Regions from separate parts of the Virgibacillus sp. MG-45 genome, predicted to be linked through region 2. Evidence: predicted binding sites of a transcription regulator. Region 2 holds the regulator's gene; the other holds the start of a gene.

Region 1 (9,924 bases), on a different contig from region 2:
TTATATTGCTGGGCAATTCGCCAAAGTATATCGCCACGCTTCACTACATGTATTTTCATATCCTTCCCTCCCAATCTTACATATCTACCTATCATGTTATTCATTGTGAATTTGTCCCGGTACCATGTAGCAAATAAAAGCCCACTAGATTGGAAAAAGACGTGGCCTAGGAGGGTAGGGCTGTTCAGCATTAAACGTATCATAATGTAAGTTAATACATGATATAGTGCAGAGATTAATAAACGCTTGAAAAAAAATCAGGAAGTAAATTCACCGCTCTAAGGCAATTAGATTTCTCTTTTTCACAATCCTTGTTCCATCTATCAGGATCATACCTACAACCACAAAAAACTACCCACTTTATTAAATGGGTAGTTTTGAATAATATTTCTTTATCTATGCCTAGTCATGATGTTCTCTGAAGGATGACAACCTTTAAATAGTTTCCTTCTGGATAAGCTGAGATCGTTTGGAAGTCAGCAGGAAGGGAAAATTCCTCCAAAATCTTATAAGAAGCATTCATCTCGCGAAACGCCTTCTCGATAAACCCTTTGAATTTATTCATTCCAAAAGAGGCATTGTTTGTGGATGCAACAATGAAGCCATCCTCCTCTAAGATAGCAACTGCTTCTTTCAATAGCATCGGATAATCCTTTGCAGTTGAAAATGTTCGTTTTTTCGATCGGGCAAAGCTTGGCGGATCTAGGATTATCATATCGAAGGTGAAGCCTTTCCGTTTGGCATATTTAAAGTAATCAAATACGTCCATGACAACAATATCCTGCACTGCAACATCAATTCCGTTAACTTCAAATTGTTCAACGGTTTTCGGCTTGCTTCGCTTTGCTAAATCAACACTAGTCGTTTTTCGAGCCCCACCAAGTGCAGCCGCTACCGAAAAAGCTCCTGTATATGAAAATGTATTTAGCACATGCTTTCCGTTTGCATACTTTTCTCGAATCGCTTGGCGAACCTCACGTTGATCTAAAAATATGCCAACCATGGCACCATCATTTAAATACACCGCATAGTGCATGCCGTTTTCCTTCACGATGATTGGGAAGGTAGGACGTGTTCCTTTTACGAAATCATCATCTTCAATATATTGTCCTTTATGATCAAACCTCTTTTTCTCATAAATTGCTTGATAATCGACAACCTGTTCGAATGCCTCTAGTACTTCTTCCTTATATGAATAAATTCCAAGGCTATACCATTGCATTAAATAACAGCCATCAAAATAATCAATCGTGAGACCACCGATACCATCGCCTTCTCCATTAAAAACGCGAAAAGCAGTCGTATTCGGATCTGTGAAAAATGACTTTCGCTTGGACAAGGCCTTTTCTAGCTTTTGCTTAAAAAAAGACACATCAATGTCCACCTGTTGATCGATTGTTAATGCCCAACCTATACCTTTGTTTTGAATCCCATAGTATCCCTTCGCAATCCACTTTCCATGTGCCGATTTCAAATGAAGGATCGCTCCCTCTTTGCCTTCTAGCTCATTCTCAACAATTGCGTCCTTATGTATTAATGGATATCCTTTTTGAAAGGATTTTTCATATTTATTTTTTACGGTTACTTCGATAATCGCTCTATTCATTTTATCCAAACCAATCTCTCTTTCATTTGTATGCTGATATAGTCCCACTTTTTTCTCCATATTGTACGTTTATCTGGCAATAACGAAAGCTCACATCGGGAAGCAATCGTTTCTACTAAATCATCAACGGTTTTCCCATCGGTTAAAAGATGGATGCCAAACTGCGTGTCTTGTAAGCTTTGCAGTCTCCCCTGCATTTGTCGATAACTCCAGCTCCGACTGCCTTCCAGCCGTTTTCGTAATCGTTTCGCTATTGTTTGCGGAGATGCCATTAATGCAAAGTGGTGAACGTTTCTTCCATCACGTCTTAGTTTTCCTATGATCTCATTAAAATATGATGGGTTTGTCAATGTCATTGGGACGATAATGGGACCATTATACGTCTCTGATATATGGTGCAACAGCTTGTAATTCGCCTCACGCCAGAGCGAATAATCTTGAAAGTCAGCTTCTGCCATAACTCTCGGTATATTCGCCATGAAAACAGCACCGAAATGCTCTGGATCATAAACAATTGCCTGGTCCAAGCGCCTCTTTAATTCAAATGCAAGCGTCGTTTTGCCAACGCCAAAGGTGCCATTCAACCATATAATCATCATGAAAACCCCTTTATTCTTTCCTTCTAGCTTACCACAAAAAGCTAGCCTAAAAGCGCCTCATACAAACTTTTTTGAAACATCCTATTCATCTTCTGTTCATATTCAACACTTAAAATAAGAGCATTGAATAAGAAGGAGATGAATTACGATGCTTACATTTATTCGTAACATTGTCGCATATACGAGTAGCAGAAAAGGAGCAAAGGTAACACTTATTGCCTGGATAATGGCTGTCCTTTTATTTACGGTTTTAGCCCCGTCTGCAAAAGATTATGAATCAAACAGTACGGAAGGAAGTATAGCAGGAAACACCCCATCAGAAATCGCACAACAATTGGAAAAAGAACAGTTTCCATCCAAGGATGGACTAACTGCCTTGCTCGTATTTCACAAAAAAGAGACATTTTCAGAAACAGATAAGGAAAAATTTAATCAGCTTAGTCAATGGTTTGCCTCTGAAAACAAGCCAGAAAATGTTGCAAAGGCACTCCCATATCACAAATTCCCTGAGCATGTGCAAGCGCAATTATTTTCAGAAGACAAAACAACGCTTCTTTTCAATGTAACGTTAAAGGAAGGAATCTCAACCGATGAAACCCATGACACCTTAACACGAATATCAGATCAGGTTACTGGACTAGGGCTGGATCACATGCAATTTGAGATTACTGGACCAGCTGGTATTTCTGCGGATACGATTACATTATTTAAAAACGGTGACTTTGTTTTAATGGCAGCAACAGTAGTATTAATATTTATCCTATTAATATTGATTTATCGCTCACCACTTCTAGCGATTACTCCGCTTATCATCGCTGGATTAGTATATGGTGTTGTTGATCGAATACTAGGAATGGCAGGAAAATTTGAGTGGTTTGCAGTGGACAGCTCTGCTGTTTCTATTATGCTTGTACTACTTTTTGCCGTATTAACCGATTATAGCTTATTTGTCTTTTCAAGATATCGAGAAAAGCTCTCGCAAATAGAGTCGAAGTATGATTCGATGTCTCAAGCAATGTATCATGTTGCGGAACCTATCTTCTTTAGTGGGGGAACAATCTTCCTAGCAATGCTTACTTTGTTTGCTACAATATTTGAACCGTATCATGCTTTTGCGCCAGTATTTTCTATCGCTGTAGTTATCATTTTGATCGCTGGAATAACGCTCATTCCGAGTATTTTTGCTTTAATGGGACGAAAAGCCTTTTGGCCATTTATTCCAAAGGTTAATAACGAACAAGAAAAAGAGCATAAGTTTTGGGGAATGATCGGACAATTCGTTAAAAAACATCCAGCATTTCTCGCGGGCTCTCTTTTAATTGTTCTCTTAATTGGAGCTTTTCAAGTCCCAACAATGAACTATTCTTTTAATATATTAAAGTCATTCCCAGATGACATGTCTTCCCGTCAAGGGTTTGAATTACTAGAAAACCATTATCCTGCGGGAGAATTAGCACCTGTTACAATTATTTTAAAAACAGAGGATAGCATTGATGCCGATTCGACATTTTTGCAACGTGTTTCTAAGCTAGTTGAAAAACTAGCAGCAGAAAATAATGTAAGTAAGGTTTCTCCCGATTTAGAACCAGCGATTATTCAAGGAGAAAAAGCATTGCCGAACAACTTTTTATCCGAAGATGGGAATGCTGTAAAGCTAGAGCTAACCTTAGAAAGCAATCCATATGAGCCGAAGGCGTTGCAAACACTGGAACAACTTCGGGATAAAGAAGAAGCATTATTAGAAGCAAGCGGATTATCTAATCACTTTGAATTACATTATAGTGGTCAAACAGCTACACAGCTTGATGTCCGAGATATGAATACACGTGATACCATTGTTCTCTTTTCGATGGTCATCGCTTTTATCACCATTGTATTAGGCTTCCAAACCCGCTCCTTCTTGTATCCGATTCTCATGGTTGGCAGTATTCTATTATCCTATGTTGCAACACTAGGATTTAGCTGGTGGATGTTCGAACATTGGTTAGGCTATACGTCGATTAGTTATCGCTTGCCGGTGTATACCTTTGTCTTTATGATCGCCTTGGGGATTGATTACAATATAATGCTCGTATCTAGAATTAAAGAAAAAGCAAATGAACTCCCTTGGAATGAAGCAGTAGCTGAAGGGATTCGCTTAACGGGAGGAGTCATCTCCTCAGCAGGACTAATATTAGCAGCTACCTTTGCCGTCTTAATGACACAGCCGTTACAGGAGTTATTCCTATTTGGCTTTACCATGGCATTTGGTATTCTACTTGATACGTTCATTATTCGTGGAATGTTCTTCCCGTCGATTTTGCTATTAACAAAGCCAAAATCAAAGCAAAAGAATAGCATAAAGCACAGCAAATAAACGCTTTTAAGGGCAGTTCCTCATCTTTTAATAGATGTGGACTGCTCTTTTCTATACATTTATACGGTTTCACCTTGTTGGTCGTTGTGATTACTGCTACTATCTTCTTAATACTAGTTTCTTATGGTTGTATAAACGGAGGAGGCTTTGTTATGAGTGAAATCGCACGTATAAGACAATTTGGCTTCGAGCTCGACGAGGAACCGAAAAGTATTTATCCATTCTCACCTGTTTACCGAATAAATCAATATATTGTGAAGCGAACACAAGCACCATTATCGCGTGCAACACGATTAATGAACTTCACAACTTTTCTCCATAAGCATGGGATTGATATTGTTATTCCAGTTTCGCTTCCTACTGCTAATCCACAGCAGGTAGACGAGAAAGAAGTATATGTTGTTTATCCATTTATATCTGGAGAAACGTATCGTGGTACCATACATCAAATAAGAGATGCCGGTAGCTTGCTTGGAAAAATCCATGCACTGTCACCGAAAGAAAACACCTATCTGTTAGATACATATGATGTTTTTGATTTTACCCTGGAAGAAGTAGAGGAAAGCATACAAAAAATTAGCCAGCATGTGGAAAAGAAGGGGCTCCCTTTTGACCTAGCGTTTTTACATAAGGTTTTGCTTGAAGCAGTTACACAGCAAGAACAATTAAAGACGTGCACGCTGCTATCCGTTGCATCTCCATATGATTATAAGGCGAATAATCTCATCTACACACCGAAGCCTTATGTCATTGACCCCGATAATGCAACATGGATTCCGCGCATATTTGATCTTGCGCTTTCTTTACTCCTTTTTCACAATGAATTATCCACAGCTCCTGACAGGGTTTTTACACCGAACGAATGGAACGTATTTCTAAATGGGTATCAGCAGTCGGTTCAACTAACGGAACGAGAAGTAGAGCAATGGTCAATCGCCTTAAAGCATATTTTTCTGGATGAAGTGATGTGGTTAATGGCAGCATATGAGGAAGATTGGGAAAATCATGCCCAGCAAAAGCTATTTCAAAGCTTACTCCACCTTTTGCAAAACATGGAAGCTTATTCACTTAAAAAAGCATAATTTTAACGATGTATTTGACCACTACGAATTTTAGTTGTTCACATTTTATCCACAATCCTATACTATCAACAATGGAAGCGTTTCTTTAATCCTTTCAAACGCTTCCAAATAAAAGATTGCTCAATATTTCACATAAAATTAATGGAAATAACAAATAAACCTTTATATAATATAGATGTAAGTTATAGAACGTTTTTATTTATGCTCACCATTTCACAATATTAAAGGAGGAATTTCCATGACTCAAGTAGAAAAAGCAAAAGTGGCAGATGATGCTTCCAAAATGATTGATAAGTTGGCAGCAAACGCTGTACATGCATTAGAAGAGTTAAAGCAATTAGATCAAGAGACAATCGATCGAATTGTAAAGGAAATGGCATTAGCTGGATTAGATCAACATATGCACCTGGCAAAAATGGCTATTGAGGAAACTGGGCGAGGCGTATTCGAAGACAAAGTCATCAAGAATATATTTGCAACGGAATATATTTATCACAATATAAAATACAACAAAACGGTTGGTATTATTCATGAAAATGAACAAGAAGGGATTGTCGAGCTAGCAGAGCCTGTAGGAATAATCTGCGGCATCACACCTGTAACAAACCCTACATCAACAACAATGTTTAAAGCACTTATTTCAATAAAGACAAGGAATCCGATTATATTTGCTTTTCACCCATCTGCACAAAAATGTAGCAGCAGAGCCGCAGAAGTACTTTATAATGCAGCAATTAAAGCAGGCGCTCCAGAAGATTGTATTCAATGGATCGAATATCCTTCAGTACAGGCAACAAAGGCTTTAATGCATCACAAAAACATCTCATTGATTCTCGCAACTGGTGGTGCAGGTATGGTGAAATCCGCATACAGTTCAGGAAAGCCTGCACTTGGTGTTGGACCAGGAAACGTTCCTTGCTATATCGAAAAAACCGCAAAAATTAAACGCGCAGTAAATGACCTTATCTTATCTAAAACATTTGATAATGGAATGATATGTGCTTCAGAGCAAGCTGTTATCATCGATAAGGAGATTTATCCTGCTGTTAAACGTGACTTAGAAGCAAACAATTGTTATTTCTTAAACGACGAGGAAAAAGCCAAAGTCGAAAAACTCGTAATCAACCCTACTACATGTGCGGTTAATGCTGATATCGTCGGAAAGCCTGCATATGAAATTGCAAAATTAGCAGGAGTGAAAGTAGCGAAGAATACAAAAATCCTCATTGCTGAGCTAACAGGAGTTGGTCCTGAATTTCCATTATCACGGGAAAAGCTTAGCCCAGTATTAGCCTGCTATCGAGTAGAAAGTACTGACGAAGGATTTAGAAGAGCAGAAGAAATGCTTCACTTTGGTGGATTAGGACATTCTGCTGTCATTCATTCTACAGATCAAAAGGTCATCGAAGCGTATTCGCTCCGAATGAAGGCCGGACGAATCATTGTTAACTCACCGTCCTCACAAGGTGCAATCGGGGATATTTACAATGCCCATATGCCTTCCCTAACATTAGGCTGCGGGACATTTGGCGGAAATTCTGTATCATCAAACGTCAGCACTGTACACTTGATGAACATTAAAAAAATGGCACGGAGGAATAATAATATGCAATGGTTTAAATTACCTCCAAAAATATACTTTGAAAAAAACTCGATTCAATATTTAGAAAAGATGCCGAATATCACGAAAGCATTTATTGTTACAGATCCAATGATGATTGAGCTCGGCTATGTCGACAAAGCACTCTATTATTTACGAAAACGTTCGGACTATGTCCATTGTGAAATATTCTCTGATGTTGAACAAGATCCCTCTATTGAAACCATTCAAAAAGGAACTGCTCAAATGCAGCAGTTTAAACCAGATGTAATTATTGCACTTGGTGGAGGATCGCCAATGGATGCCGCTAAAGCAATGTGGTTATTTTACGAATATCCAGATGTAGAATTTAATGATTTAAAACAGAAATTTATGGATATAAGAAAAAGAATCGTCAAGTATCCAAACCTAGGAAGAGAAGCTAAATTCGTTGCGGTACCAACAACTTCTGGTACAGGATCAGAAGTAACATCCTTTACGGTCGTGACAGATAAACAATCGAACACAAAATATCCATTAGCAGATTATGAACTCACACCAGATGTAGCAATTATTGATCCACAGTTTGTCATGTCCGTGCCGAAGGAAGTCACTGCCGACACAGGAATGGATGTTCTGACACACGCGATCGAAGCTTACGTTTCTAGCATGGCAAATGATTATACAGATGGGCTTGCCATTAAAGCTATTCAGCTTGTTTTTGAATATTTACCAAAGGCATACCACAACGGGAATGATGAAGTTGCTCGAGAAAAAATGCACAATGCCTCTACCATTGCGGGAATGGCATTTTCCAATGCATTTTTAGGAATCAATCATAGCTTAGCGCATAAATTAGGGGCAGCTTACCAAATCGCCCATGGACGAGCAAATACTATTTTATTACCACATGTGATCCGATATAATGCAAGCAAGCCTGAAAAATTTGCTACGTTTCCAAAATACGAATACTTTATTGCTGATCAACGGTACGCAGAAATTGCCCACACACTTCACCTTCCTGCAAGCACCGTTGAAGAAGGGGTCGAAAGCCTAGTACAGGCAATTATCAATTTAGCAAAAGAGTTAAATATTCCAATGAGTATCAAGGAGGCGGGCGTTGTGAAAAAAGACTTTGAAGCAAATGTAGATCAATTAGCCGAGCTTGCCTTTGACGATCAATGTACCATCTCCAATCCGAAGCTGCCTTTAGTGTCCGAATTAGCAGACATCTATCGCCAAGCATATAAAGGCGTCTAAGCGAATCGCTTTCCTGCAAAAGGATGCTCTAACGTCTAAACAAGACGATGAGCATCCTTTTTTGTATACAACAGTCGTATAGAAACAGATAGACTACCGGTCAATTCCATATTCCGCACTTAGTTACAGCAACTCATTTTAAGATGGCAGCATTCTTATAAAAGTGAGGAAGTGTTGGAACAATTAGCTGTTGTTCTACCATCTTTTCATACTGCTCTTCATTCGCCCACATAATATCAACTACTTCTCCCTGCTGCAGCTGCAAGTCCGAAAGTGAGGGGTTCGCAGGAAACAGCCAGTAATCTGAATGGTGCGTGGAGGCAATTTTTGAGAAGACAAAGGTCCCCTTTCTATCGTCTAGCTGCAATCCAATTTCTTCCTCCACTTCTCTTATTGCCCCTTCCAAGCTAGACTCCCCTGCTAATACAGAACCACCTGTACATTCCCAAAGCCCTCCAAATGACTTGTTAGGGTCCCTTTTTGATAATAAAACCTCTCCCTTTTCATTTTGAATCCATACATGTACTACAAGGTGATAGAACCCTTCATCAATCGGAACACCTCGGACATGGGTTTTCCCTATTTTATTCCTTTTCCGATCATATAAATCCCATATTTCCATATGTCTCCCACCCATCCAACGATTTCTGTATTATCCAATCCTTTTCCTATTATCCATGATACATCTTTTTATTGTTTTACAAAATCTCGTCCCTTCCAACATCTATTACTTTTTTCCACTCTTTAATTGGTATATGATATGAGAATAAGAACTTTAACTTTTTCAATTTTGGGGGTAACTTCTATGACAATGAAAAAAACACTAACCCTTGCCGGTTCTGACTCAAGTGGTGGAGCAGGCATTCAAGCGGATTTAAAAACCTTTCAAGAGCATGGAGTATACGGAATGACCGCACTAACATCCATTGTAACAATGGATCCAAACAACTATTGGAGCCATGGTGTCTATCCGATCGATGTCGATGAGGTTGAAAAACAATTAAATACGGTCTTATCCGTGGGAATAGATGCAATGAAAACTGGAATGCTTGGTTCTGTTGATATTATTGAGCTTGGAGCCAAAAAAATCGATGAACATCACCTTACAAATTTTGTACTCGACCCTGTTATGGTATGTAAAGGGGAGGATGATGTATTACAGCCAGAAAACACAGATGCAATGCGAGAACTGCTTTTACCTCGTTCCATCGTTACGACTCCTAATCTATTTGAAGCAGGACAGCTAGCTAAAACTGGGCGAATCAAAGACATTGAAGGTATGAAGGAAGCTGCAGTTAAAATTCATGAGCTTGGTGCAAAAAACGTCGTAATTAAAGGCGGAAAAGCACTCGAACATGAAAAAGCAGTTGATTTATTCTATGATGGAAAGCAATTTGTTTTAATGGAAAAAGAAAAAATAGACACCCATTACAATCATGGTG
Region 2 (9,924 bases):
GCAATGATGCTAAAACAGGAGATATTGTTTTTGTAACTGGGACTTTAGGTGACTCGCAAGCAGGTTTTCATATCATAGGGCATCCCCAAAAAAAATATAAAGATGCCAATTATTATATACAACGTCATCGGACTCCTTTTCCACAAGTTTCCTTTGCAAGGGAGCTTCATGCGATAAAAAGAGTAGCTTTAAATGATATTAGTGATGGAATAGCTAGTGAGGCGAATGAAATTGCGGAAGCTTCCATGGTAGACATCCACTTGTTTGAATCCGCTATTCCTGTTTATCCGTCCTTCGATCAGTTTTCCGAGGACCAACAAAAAAAGTGGAAATTTTTCGGTGGAGAGGATTTTGAATTAGTTGGAGCGGTGGCACCATCGGATTGGAAAATCGTTGAAGCAGCCGCGAAAAAAACAAATACGCTGGTCACTAAAATAGGTTGCGTCTCAAGCGCGCATGAAACAGCAAATGTTTTTTTACATAGCAAAAACAATCAGATAAATCGTTTAAAAAAAGATGGGTATACTCATTTGAAGTAGGTGATAACATGAAAAAGTTTGAAATCAATGTAGCAACTAGAGAGGAAACATTACAAATTGCTGAACGACTGGCCTTGTTGCTAAAACCTGGAGATGTGCTTACATTGGAAGGGGACTTAGGGGCAGGTAAGACGACCTTTACAAAAGGGTTAGCAAGCGGACTGGGTGTGAAACAAACGGTAAACAGTCCAACCTTCACGATTATAAAAGAATACGCTGGTGAGCTTCCTCTATACCATATGGACGTATATCGATTAGAGCATTCAGAGGAAGATATCGGCTTTGAAGAGTATTTTTACGGTGATGGGATAACGGTAGTAGAGTGGGCGCAATTTATTGAAGACTACTTACCTAAGGAAAGATTAAATATTACAATAGAACATGTGGATGAGCATCGTCGACGGATGATATTCCAACCACAAGGGCTTCATTTTGAGGTCATAGTAAATGAACTAATTGGATAAAGATGTGAGGAGCTACAATCAATGTATATACTTGCAATAGATACATCGAACAATGCGTTAGGTGTAGCAATTTTAAAGGATGACCAATTAATTGGTCAAATCATCACAAATATGGCGAAAAATCATTCGGTGCGATTAATGCCCGCAGTTGATCAATTGATGAAAGATGTGCAAATTACACCAGAGCAATTAGAGAAGATTGTCGTTGCTCAAGGCCCAGGCTCATATACTGGTGTTCGCATTGGATTAACGACTGCGAAAACGTTAGGCTGGGCATTAAAGATCCCCGTAGTCGGCGTTTCTAGTTTGCAGGCTTTAGCATTTCAGGGAAGGTTTTCACAGTCTGTTATTTCCCCTTTCTTTGATGCGCGCCGTGGGTTAGTTTATACAGGCTTATATGAGTGGCGTGCAGGAAAAATGCAAACACTCTTGGATGACAGGAATATTTTACTAACAGATTGGCTAGAAAAATTAAAAGCTTTGCAGAAGTCGGTTTTATTTTTAAGTCCTGATATGGAGAAGCATCAGGAGGTTATTTTAGCGCAATTAGGAGACTTAGCGATTATTCCCGAAGAGCCTTTCCACCATACTAGTCCAGCTTATCTAGCTTATGCTGGTAAAGAGCTTTCAGGTGATACGGTGCATGCACTAAAGCCGAATTATTTACGTCTTGCAGAGGCAGAGGCAAATTGGCTTAAAGCGCAAGGAGAACATCGACAGGATGGCTGAGCTAACGATTCGAAAAATGGAAATAGCAGATATTGACCAGGTAGCAGTAGTAGAGGAAGCTTCGTTTACTAGTCCATGGCCACCAGAGATATTTTATCAAGAAATCGTAAAAAACGATCACGCGCATTATTTTGTGGCAATCATTGACGATGTAATTATTGGTTATGCTGGTTTATGGTCCGTATTTGAAGATGCACAAATAACGAATATCGCCATTTCACCAGCTTATCGTGGCAATAAGTATGGAGAGAAGTTATTTCAATTTACTGTTCAGCAAGCAATGCAGTTAGGAGCCACCAGGCTTTCTTTGGAAGTCCGGCTTTCGAATATTGTGGCACAACGTATGTATCAAAAATTTGGACTTGTACCAGGTGGCATACGTAAAAATTATTATTCCGATAATCAAGAGGATGCGGTAGTAATGTGGGTGAATTTATAATGAAAAAGGATACGTATATTTTAGGAATCGAAACGAGCTGTGATGAAACAGCAGTAGCAATCGTTAAAAATGGAAGCGAAATTATTACAAATGTGGTCGCTTCGCAAATTGAAAGTCATAAACGATTTGGTGGTGTTGTTCCAGAGATTGCTTCTCGTCACCATGTAGAACAAATTACGCTCGTTCTAGAAGAAGCGATAGAACAATCCAAGCTAAGCTGGGATGACATTGATGCCATTGCAGTAACAGAAGGGCCAGGGTTAGTTGGGGCATTGTTGATCGGTGTGAATGCTGCGAAAGCAATAGCATTTGCCAAACAAAAGCCTTTAATTGGTGTGCATCATATAGCAGGACATATTTATGCCAATCGTTTTGTTGCTGATTTTCAATTTCCATTGCTCGCATTAATCGTTTCAGGTGGCCATACCGAGCTTGTCGTTATGAAAGCGCATGGTCAGTATGAAGTGATCGGTGAAACACGTGATGATGCAGCTGGGGAAGCATATGATAAAGTAGCAAGAATGCTTGGCTTGCCATATCCCGGTGGTCCACAAATAGACCGCCTTGCTGCCCAAGGTGAAGCAACGATTGATTTCCCACGGGCCTGGTTAGAAGAGGGAAGCTTTGATTTTAGTTTTAGTGGCTTAAAGTCAGCAGTTATTAACTTTATTCACAATGCAAAGCAGCGTGATGAAGCATTAAAGAACGAAGATATTGCAGCAAGCTTTCAAGCAAGCGTTATTGATGTGCTGACAACAAAGACCTTTCAGGCAGCCAAAAAATATCAAGTGAACCAGGTTATCGTTGCTGGAGGTGTCGCTGCTAATAAAGGATTAAGAAATGCATTAGTTAACAGATTTTCAGAAACCGATATCCCATTAGTTATTCCACCATTACAGCTTTGTACAGATAATGCGGCAATGATTGCAGCTGCAGGAACGATTTCTTTTGAACAAGGAAAACGCGCAGGATTAGATTTAAATGCGAATCCGTCTTTACCATTAAGATAAACAGTTATCCACAACCGTGTGGGTAAATAAGGTAAAACGGGATAGAAATAGCATTGACTTTGTGGAGAGAATAGTGGATAAATCAATTATTTTCTGTGGATAATGTGTATAACTTTGTTAATATCTTGATGTAAAGCCTTTTTTCAGTGGATAGACCTGTGGATTATCTGAATAACTTATAATATTGATTAATAACGTAGAAGGGTGAGATTTCATTCCAAGGAGCCTTCTTTAAATAATTGATCAAAAAAATCCGAACGATGATTCCGCATGTAGCGATGAATCAGTTCGGATTTTTAATTAGTAAAAGAAAATTTTCCTATTTTACGCTTCTTGCAGTGCAGTCCATTCTTCCATTTGTTGTTCAATTTCCTGTTTCACACCATTTGCTTCCTTCGTCAGTTCTAATGCTTTTTCATGGTCCTGATAAACAGCAGGGTCAGCCATTTGCTCCTCTAAAAGAAGTAGCTTTTGTTCCAATTCCTCGATCGATTGTTCGAGCTTGGCAATTTGCCGCTCTATTTTCCTACGTTCACTTTGTAGCTTTTTTTCCTCTTGAAAGGTCCGCTTATTCGTATCTACTTCTGTTTCCTTTGTTTCCACATTTTCTAATTGTGCATACTCTAATTCTTCCTGCTTTTTTTCGATATAGTAATCATAGTTCCCTAAATAAAGGGTGACGCCATCCTTCTCCATTTCAACGATTTGATCAGCAATCGTATTAATAAAATAGCGGTCATGGGAAACAAATATAATTGTCCCCGGAAAGTCAATTAGCGCTGCCTCTAATACTTCCTTGCTATCTAAATCTAAATGGTTGGTCGGCTCATCTAAAATAAGTAGATTTGCTTTTTTCATACGCAGCTTTGCAAGTGCAAGTCTTGCCTTTTCTCCACCACTTAATGCATAAACAGGCTTTAATACATCATCTCCTGAAAACAAGAAATTGCCTAAAACGGTGCGAATATCCTTTTCATTAATTGTTGGATGCTCGTCCCAAAGCTCCTGTAAAACGGTTTTGTTGGAGTTGAGATTCGCTTGCTCCTGATCATAAAAGCCGATTTCCACATTTGTTCCAAGTTGAATCGTTCCTTGAATAGGCTTTAGCTTACCAAGTATGGTTTTTAGAAGCGTTGTTTTGCCAACACCATTCGGACCAACAATGGCTACTCGGTCACCACGTTGTAGCTGTAAGTCAACACCTTGAAAAAGAGGTGCGGCATCCTCTTCATATTGAAAAGCGAGTTGCTTTATTTGAACAACATCGTTTCCGCTTCGTTTGTTTACTTGAAAAGAGATGGAAGCAGAAGATTCATCTCCTAATGGTCGGTCCATTACGTCCATTTTCTCTAATTGCTTTCTTCTGCTTTGTGCACGTTTTGTAGTTGATGCACGAACGATATTGCGTTGGATAAAATCTTCCATCTTTTTAATTTCCGTTTGCTGCTTTTCAAATTCCTTTAGATCCTGTTCATAATCGAGTGCTTTTTGCTCTAAATATTTCGTGTAGCTCCCTTTATAACGCTTCATGCGATGGCGTGATATTTCATAAACGATAGACACAGTCTTATCTAAGAAATAGCGATCGTGAGAGACAATCACTACTGCGCCAGGATAAGCAGAGAGATAGCTTTCTAGCCAAGCTAATGTATCAATGTCTAAGTGGTTCGTTGGCTCGTCTAAAATAAGCAGCGCAGGCTTTAGTAACAGTAATTTACCTAAGGCTAATCTTGTTTTCTGACCGCCACTAAGCTCGCTAATTGGTGTTTCATAATCATAGTTTTGAAAATGAAGCCCTGTTAGAACGGCTTTGATGTCGGCTTCATAGCTATATCCACCGTTTTCTGAAAAGGCATGCTGTAACCGGTCATATTCCTGGAGAATTTTCTCGTACGCTTCAGGTGTGTGTGAAGAAGCGTCTGCCATCTTTTGTTCTAATAAGCGTAACTCCTTTTCTTGCGCGATTAACGATGCAAATACAGCCTGCATTTCATCCCAAATGGATTGATTGGACTCTAAACCAGTATGCTGGGACAAGTAACCAATGGTAAGCTCCTTCGGTTTAAACAATTCTCCTTCATCATAGGTTTCTTCACCAGCCATAATTTTGAGTAAGGTTGATTTCCCTGCACCATTTCGGCCGACAATGGCAATACGGTCCTGATCCTTTATTTCAAGCTTTATATTATGAATGATTTCTTCTGCGCCATAGGATTTACCAATCCCGTTTAATTGCATAATTATCATACGTCTCACCTCAATATTATCAGTGTATCGCATATTGAAACGGACAGGCAATACTATTGTGAAATAAATCACGACTTTTATAGGGTTTTCTGCTAGAATAGAGGCAGGATCATTCGATTACTGAAATAAATATAAATAATGAGATTATCGCTGCTTCCAAGGTGGAGAAAGTATATTGTTTTACTTATTTTTGTTATAATACGTGGGGATGAATTTGGAACGCTTTCTATCTCTTTTAGAGGAGTTGAGTATATGTCAGATTTCACCCATTTTAATGCCCAAGGTAGAGCACGGATGGTCGATATTAGTCATAAGCAGGAAACCGAGCGGGTTGCGCTGGCAAGAACTAGTGTCCACGTCTCAAGAGAAATATACGAGCGAATTACTGCGAAAACGGTTCAAAAAGGGGATGTTTTAGCTGTAGCGCAAGTTGCGGGCATTATGGCTGCAAAAAAAACATCGGACTGGATTCCGATGTGTCATCCATTACAATTAAAAGGGATTGACATTTCTTTTCAATGGAATACGTTAGACAACAACTACGAGCTCGTCATTGAAGCTTTTGTGAAAACAAAGGGCAGTACCGGCGTGGAAATGGAAGCATTAACGGCAGCTTCTGCCACTGCGCTTACAATATATGACATGTGTAAGGCGATCGATAAAGGAATGGTGATTGGAGAAACCTATCTAATGGAGAAAAAAGGTGGAAAATCCGGTGACTATAAGCGATCGGCCAAGGAGGAATAATTATGGATCAAAGTAAAATCCCACAAGCTACAGCGAAACGTTTACCATTATATTATCGATTTTTGAACAATTTACAGCATCAGGGGAAAACACGCGTATCCTCAAAAGAATTAAGTGAAGCGGTAAAAGTTGATTCAGCGACGATACGAAGGGACTTTTCTTACTTTGGTGCCTTAGGTAAAAAAGGCTATGGCTATAATGTAGAGTATTTGCTTGGATTTTTTCGTAAAACCTTGGATCAAGATGAACTTACCGAGGTTGCACTAATCGGGGTGGGTAATTTAGGAACCGCTTTCTTACATTATAATTTCCTGAAAAACAATAATACAAAAATTGTGATGGCCTTTGATGCGGATAATGAAAAAATTGGACAGGATATTGGCGGTGTTCCAATTTATCATATTGATGAAATGGAGCAGCGACTCACAGGAGTACGGGTTGCCATTTTAACGATTCCAGCTGCTGAGGCGGACGGCGTAACAGAGCGTTTAATAGCTTTGGGTATTAAAGGAATCTTGAACTTTACCCCTGCTCGAATTACAGTACCAGATAATATTCGGGTACATCATATTGATTTGGCAGTGGAATTACAAGCATTGGTTTATTTCTTAAAGCACTATCCTTTAAAGCTAGCAGACGAGAAGGAATAATAGAAGCATGTTGAGAAAAAAATTAGGATCTGAATCAACGCAGTTTGAAAATGGGTTCGCTTTCCTCGGGCGCGGCCTCAACTAACTCGGAAAAATAATACGCTTTTCCGAGTGGATTTTTCGACGTACAGGACGTACTAGCGCAGACGTTGCTACAGGACGTAGCGATTTTAGTCTGCGTTCCCCTGTTGCTGTTCCCGAAGGAGTCTCACCCATTTCAACAGCTAGCTAGATTCTTTAATCTAGTTTAAAGGGTTGCCGTATTACGCTCGGCTTAATTGGAAAAAATTAATTCGTTCTTTAATCGGTTTGCGATAATAGAAAAAGGAGTAGCGTGTCGCTACTCCTTTTTTTGATGCTTTAATTGGAAATGAAGTTTCAATAATCGGATTGCCATGCCTAAATCAAGTGTGGCAAAGATGGCAAATAGCATCGTTGTGAAGTTCCATATTGTTTCCTCAGCGCTTATTATAGCGACATAGATGAAAAAAATGGCCATTAATAAATAGATAATCGCAGATGTTTTCGGTGATATCCGCATGATTTTAGCCTCCAATAAAAATCATTTGTAGCTGATTTAATTGCTCCTGCATCTTTTCGATGTCCTCAGGTGTAAATGAATATTGAACTAACACGGTGATCGTGTTTAATGCCATGTGGACGAAGATTGGAACAAGAATTCGTTTTGTTTTGACATATAGAAAAGCGAATACAAAGCCCATGGAAGCATAAATTAATAGATGCTCAGGCTCGCCATGGATAATCCCAAAAATAAACGCAGACATTAGCGCAGCAATGACAAAGTTCGTTCGCTTATAGATCGTACCAAAAATAATTTTTCGGAAAATAATCTCTTCTAAAATTGGTGCTATTATAGCTGGTACAATCATAAATATAGGAATGGCACGCGCAATGTCCATAATCATTTGTGTATTTTCAGAGCCAGGATTTATCCCGAAAATTTGCATCTCGAGCATGGCGGCGATTCCTTGCGCAAAATATGCCATAAAGAGTCCTAAGACAGACCAAAGGATAAGGTTTCCAAGTGGAGCGCGGTCCCTTGTTTGTGTCATCCGCATATCTGGACGCATTAAGAACAAGACAATTACTAACGTAAGCACAAAGCTTCCGATTGTCCAATAGGTTAACAGGGTTGCAAGCTGTTCTTCTGTCAGAGCTGTTTGAATAAGATCTGGTTGAACAAGACTAACCAGGAACAAAATAATTGGTGCAGATAGTTGCATAAGAATGTAGGTGATAATAACCCACCAATATCGTTTCGTCAAAATAGAACGTCTCCTTTAAATGCATTTTAAGTATATCTATGTTATGACTGTATGGTTCATGTAAGTACATTACATAAATCGCAGCTGACATCAAAGCAGCAATGGGTAGCATGGTTGCAAACGATTTAGCAACGCATCAAATGTTACTCTTACGTATTTTAACATAATTTCGATCCCTGTTATAATAGGAAGACTGATTCGATTTATTAAAAAAAGCGAAAAATGTAATCGTCAACGCTTGCAATTTTTTTCGGAATTATTTATTATAATAATTGGTGTTAGCACTCTATGTAGGTGAGTGCTAATGAATAAAAAATAACTTAAAAAGAATTAAGGAGGTTGTCTACATGATTAAACCACTAGGAGATCGTGTTGTGATCGAACTCGTTGAGCAAGAAGAAAAAACAGCAAGCGGTATCGTATTGCCGGATTCTGCAAAAGAAAAACCACAAGAAGGTAAGGTTGTTGCAGTTGGTGCTGGACGCGTGTTGGAAAGTGGCGAAAAAGTAGCACTTGAAGTAAAAGAAGGAGATCATATTATTTTCTCCAAATTTGCTGGAACAGAAGTGAAATACCAAGGCAAAGAATACTTAATTCTGCGTGAAAATGACGTTTTAGCGATTGTTGGCTAATCCATTCAACATAAAAAATATTCGGTTTGATTTTAAGGAGGGCATTTTAACATGGCTAAAGAAATTAAATTTAGTGAAGACGCTCGTCGTGCAATGCTACGCGGGGTAGATAAATTGGCTGATGCAGTTAAAGTAACCTTGGGACCAAAAGGACGTAACGTTGTTCTTGATAAAAAATTCGGTTCCCCATTAATTACAAATGATGGTGTTACAATTGCAAAGGAAATTGAATTAGAAGATCGTTTTGAAAATATGGGTGCACAGCTTGTATCTGAGGTTGCATCAAAAACAAACGATGTTGCAGGTGACGGTACAACAACTGCAACAGTACTAGCACAGGCTTTGATTCAAGAAGGCTTGAAAAACGTGACATCTGGAGCAAATCCAGTTGGCATTCGTCGTGGAATTGAAAAAGCGGTAGAAACTGCTGTTAATGAATTAAAAGCAATTTCCAAGCCAATTGAAGGCAAAGATTCTATTGCACAAGTAGCGGCTATTTCTTCTGATGATAAAGAAGTAGGTAACCTCATTGCAGAAGCAATGGAACGCGTAGGTAATGATGGTGTTATTACAATTGAAGAATCAAAAGGCTTCTCTACAGAGCTAGAAGTTGTAGAAGGAATGCAATTCGATCGTGGATATGCTTCTCCATACATGGTTACAGACCAAGATAAGATGGAAGCAATTCTTGAAGATCCATACATTTTAATTACCGATAAGAAAATCAGCAACATTCAAGAAGTACTACCAGTGCTTGAGCAAGTAGTTCAACAAGGTAAGCCATTACTTCTTATTGCAGAGGATGTAGAAGGGGAAGCACTAGCAACATTAGTTGTTAACAAGCTTCGCGGAACATTCAACGCTGTTGCAGTAAAAGCGCCAGGATTTGGTGATCGTCGTAAAGCAATGCTAGAAGATATTGCTACATTAACTGGTGGCGAAGTAATTACAGAAGATCTTGGACTAGAGCTAAAGAGCGCTACAATTGAACAGCTTGGACGCGCTTCTAAAGTTGTTGTTACAAAAGAGCACACTACAATTGTAGAAGGTGCTGGAAATCCAGAAGCAATTTCTTCCCGTGTTGCACAAATCCGTGCACAAGCAGAAGAAACAACTTCTGAATTCGATAAAGAAAAGCTTCAAGAGCGTCTAGCTAAGCTAGCTGGCGGTGTAGCAGTTAT

What was found. Region 2 encodes Rex, which represses fermentation and respiration genes when NADH is low (regulators of the CRP and FNR family bind a similar motif). Its sites were predicted from a motif close to TTGTGAAATATTTCACAA; they were not measured.
Region 1: adhE (bifunctional acetaldehyde-CoA/alcohol dehydrogenase) is a predicted target of Rex. The motif match lies at 5,760-5,777, and genes of this name have one in related genera.

What each region holds. Positions count from the first base shown of each region.
Region 1 covers NZ_JAXOFU010000018.1:518-10,441, reverse strand. The annotation lists gene SPK86_RS14860 (LysM peptidoglycan-binding domain-containing protein) at 1-59, opposite strand, end outside; gene SPK86_RS14855 (class I SAM-dependent rRNA methyltransferase) at 407-1,606, opposite strand; gene SPK86_RS14850 (AAA family ATPase) at 1,603-2,205, opposite strand; gene SPK86_RS14845 (MMPL family transporter) at 2,354-4,561, shown strand; gene SPK86_RS14840 (phosphotransferase) at 4,714-5,643, shown strand; gene adhE (bifunctional acetaldehyde-CoA/alcohol dehydrogenase) at 5,882-8,482, shown strand; gene SPK86_RS14830 (NUDIX hydrolase) at 8,616-9,104, opposite strand; gene pdxK (pyridoxine/pyridoxal/pyridoxamine kinase) at 9,288-9,924, shown strand, end outside.
Region 2 covers NZ_JAXOFU010000012.1:70,191-80,114, reverse strand. The annotation lists gene thiL (thiamine-phosphate kinase) at 1-539, shown strand, start outside; gene tsaE (tRNA (adenosine(37)-N6)-threonylcarbamoyltransferase complex ATPase subunit type 1 TsaE) at 548-1,003, shown strand; gene tsaB (tRNA (adenosine(37)-N6)-threonylcarbamoyltransferase complex dimerization subunit type 1 TsaB) at 1,025-1,732, shown strand; gene rimI (ribosomal protein S18-alanine N-acetyltransferase) at 1,725-2,171, shown strand; gene tsaD (tRNA (adenosine(37)-N6)-threonylcarbamoyltransferase complex transferase subunit TsaD) at 2,171-3,181, shown strand; gene SPK86_RS13065 (ABC-F family ATP-binding cassette domain-containing protein) at 3,506-5,428, opposite strand; gene moaC (cyclic pyranopterin monophosphate synthase MoaC) at 5,681-6,175, shown strand; gene SPK86_RS13055 (redox-sensing transcriptional repressor Rex) at 6,178-6,825, shown strand; gene SPK86_RS13050 (YdiK family protein) at 7,166-7,366, opposite strand; gene SPK86_RS13045 (CPBP family intramembrane glutamic endopeptidase) at 7,371-8,111, opposite strand; gene groES (co-chaperone GroES) at 8,441-8,743, shown strand; gene groL (chaperonin GroEL) at 8,795-9,924, shown strand, end outside.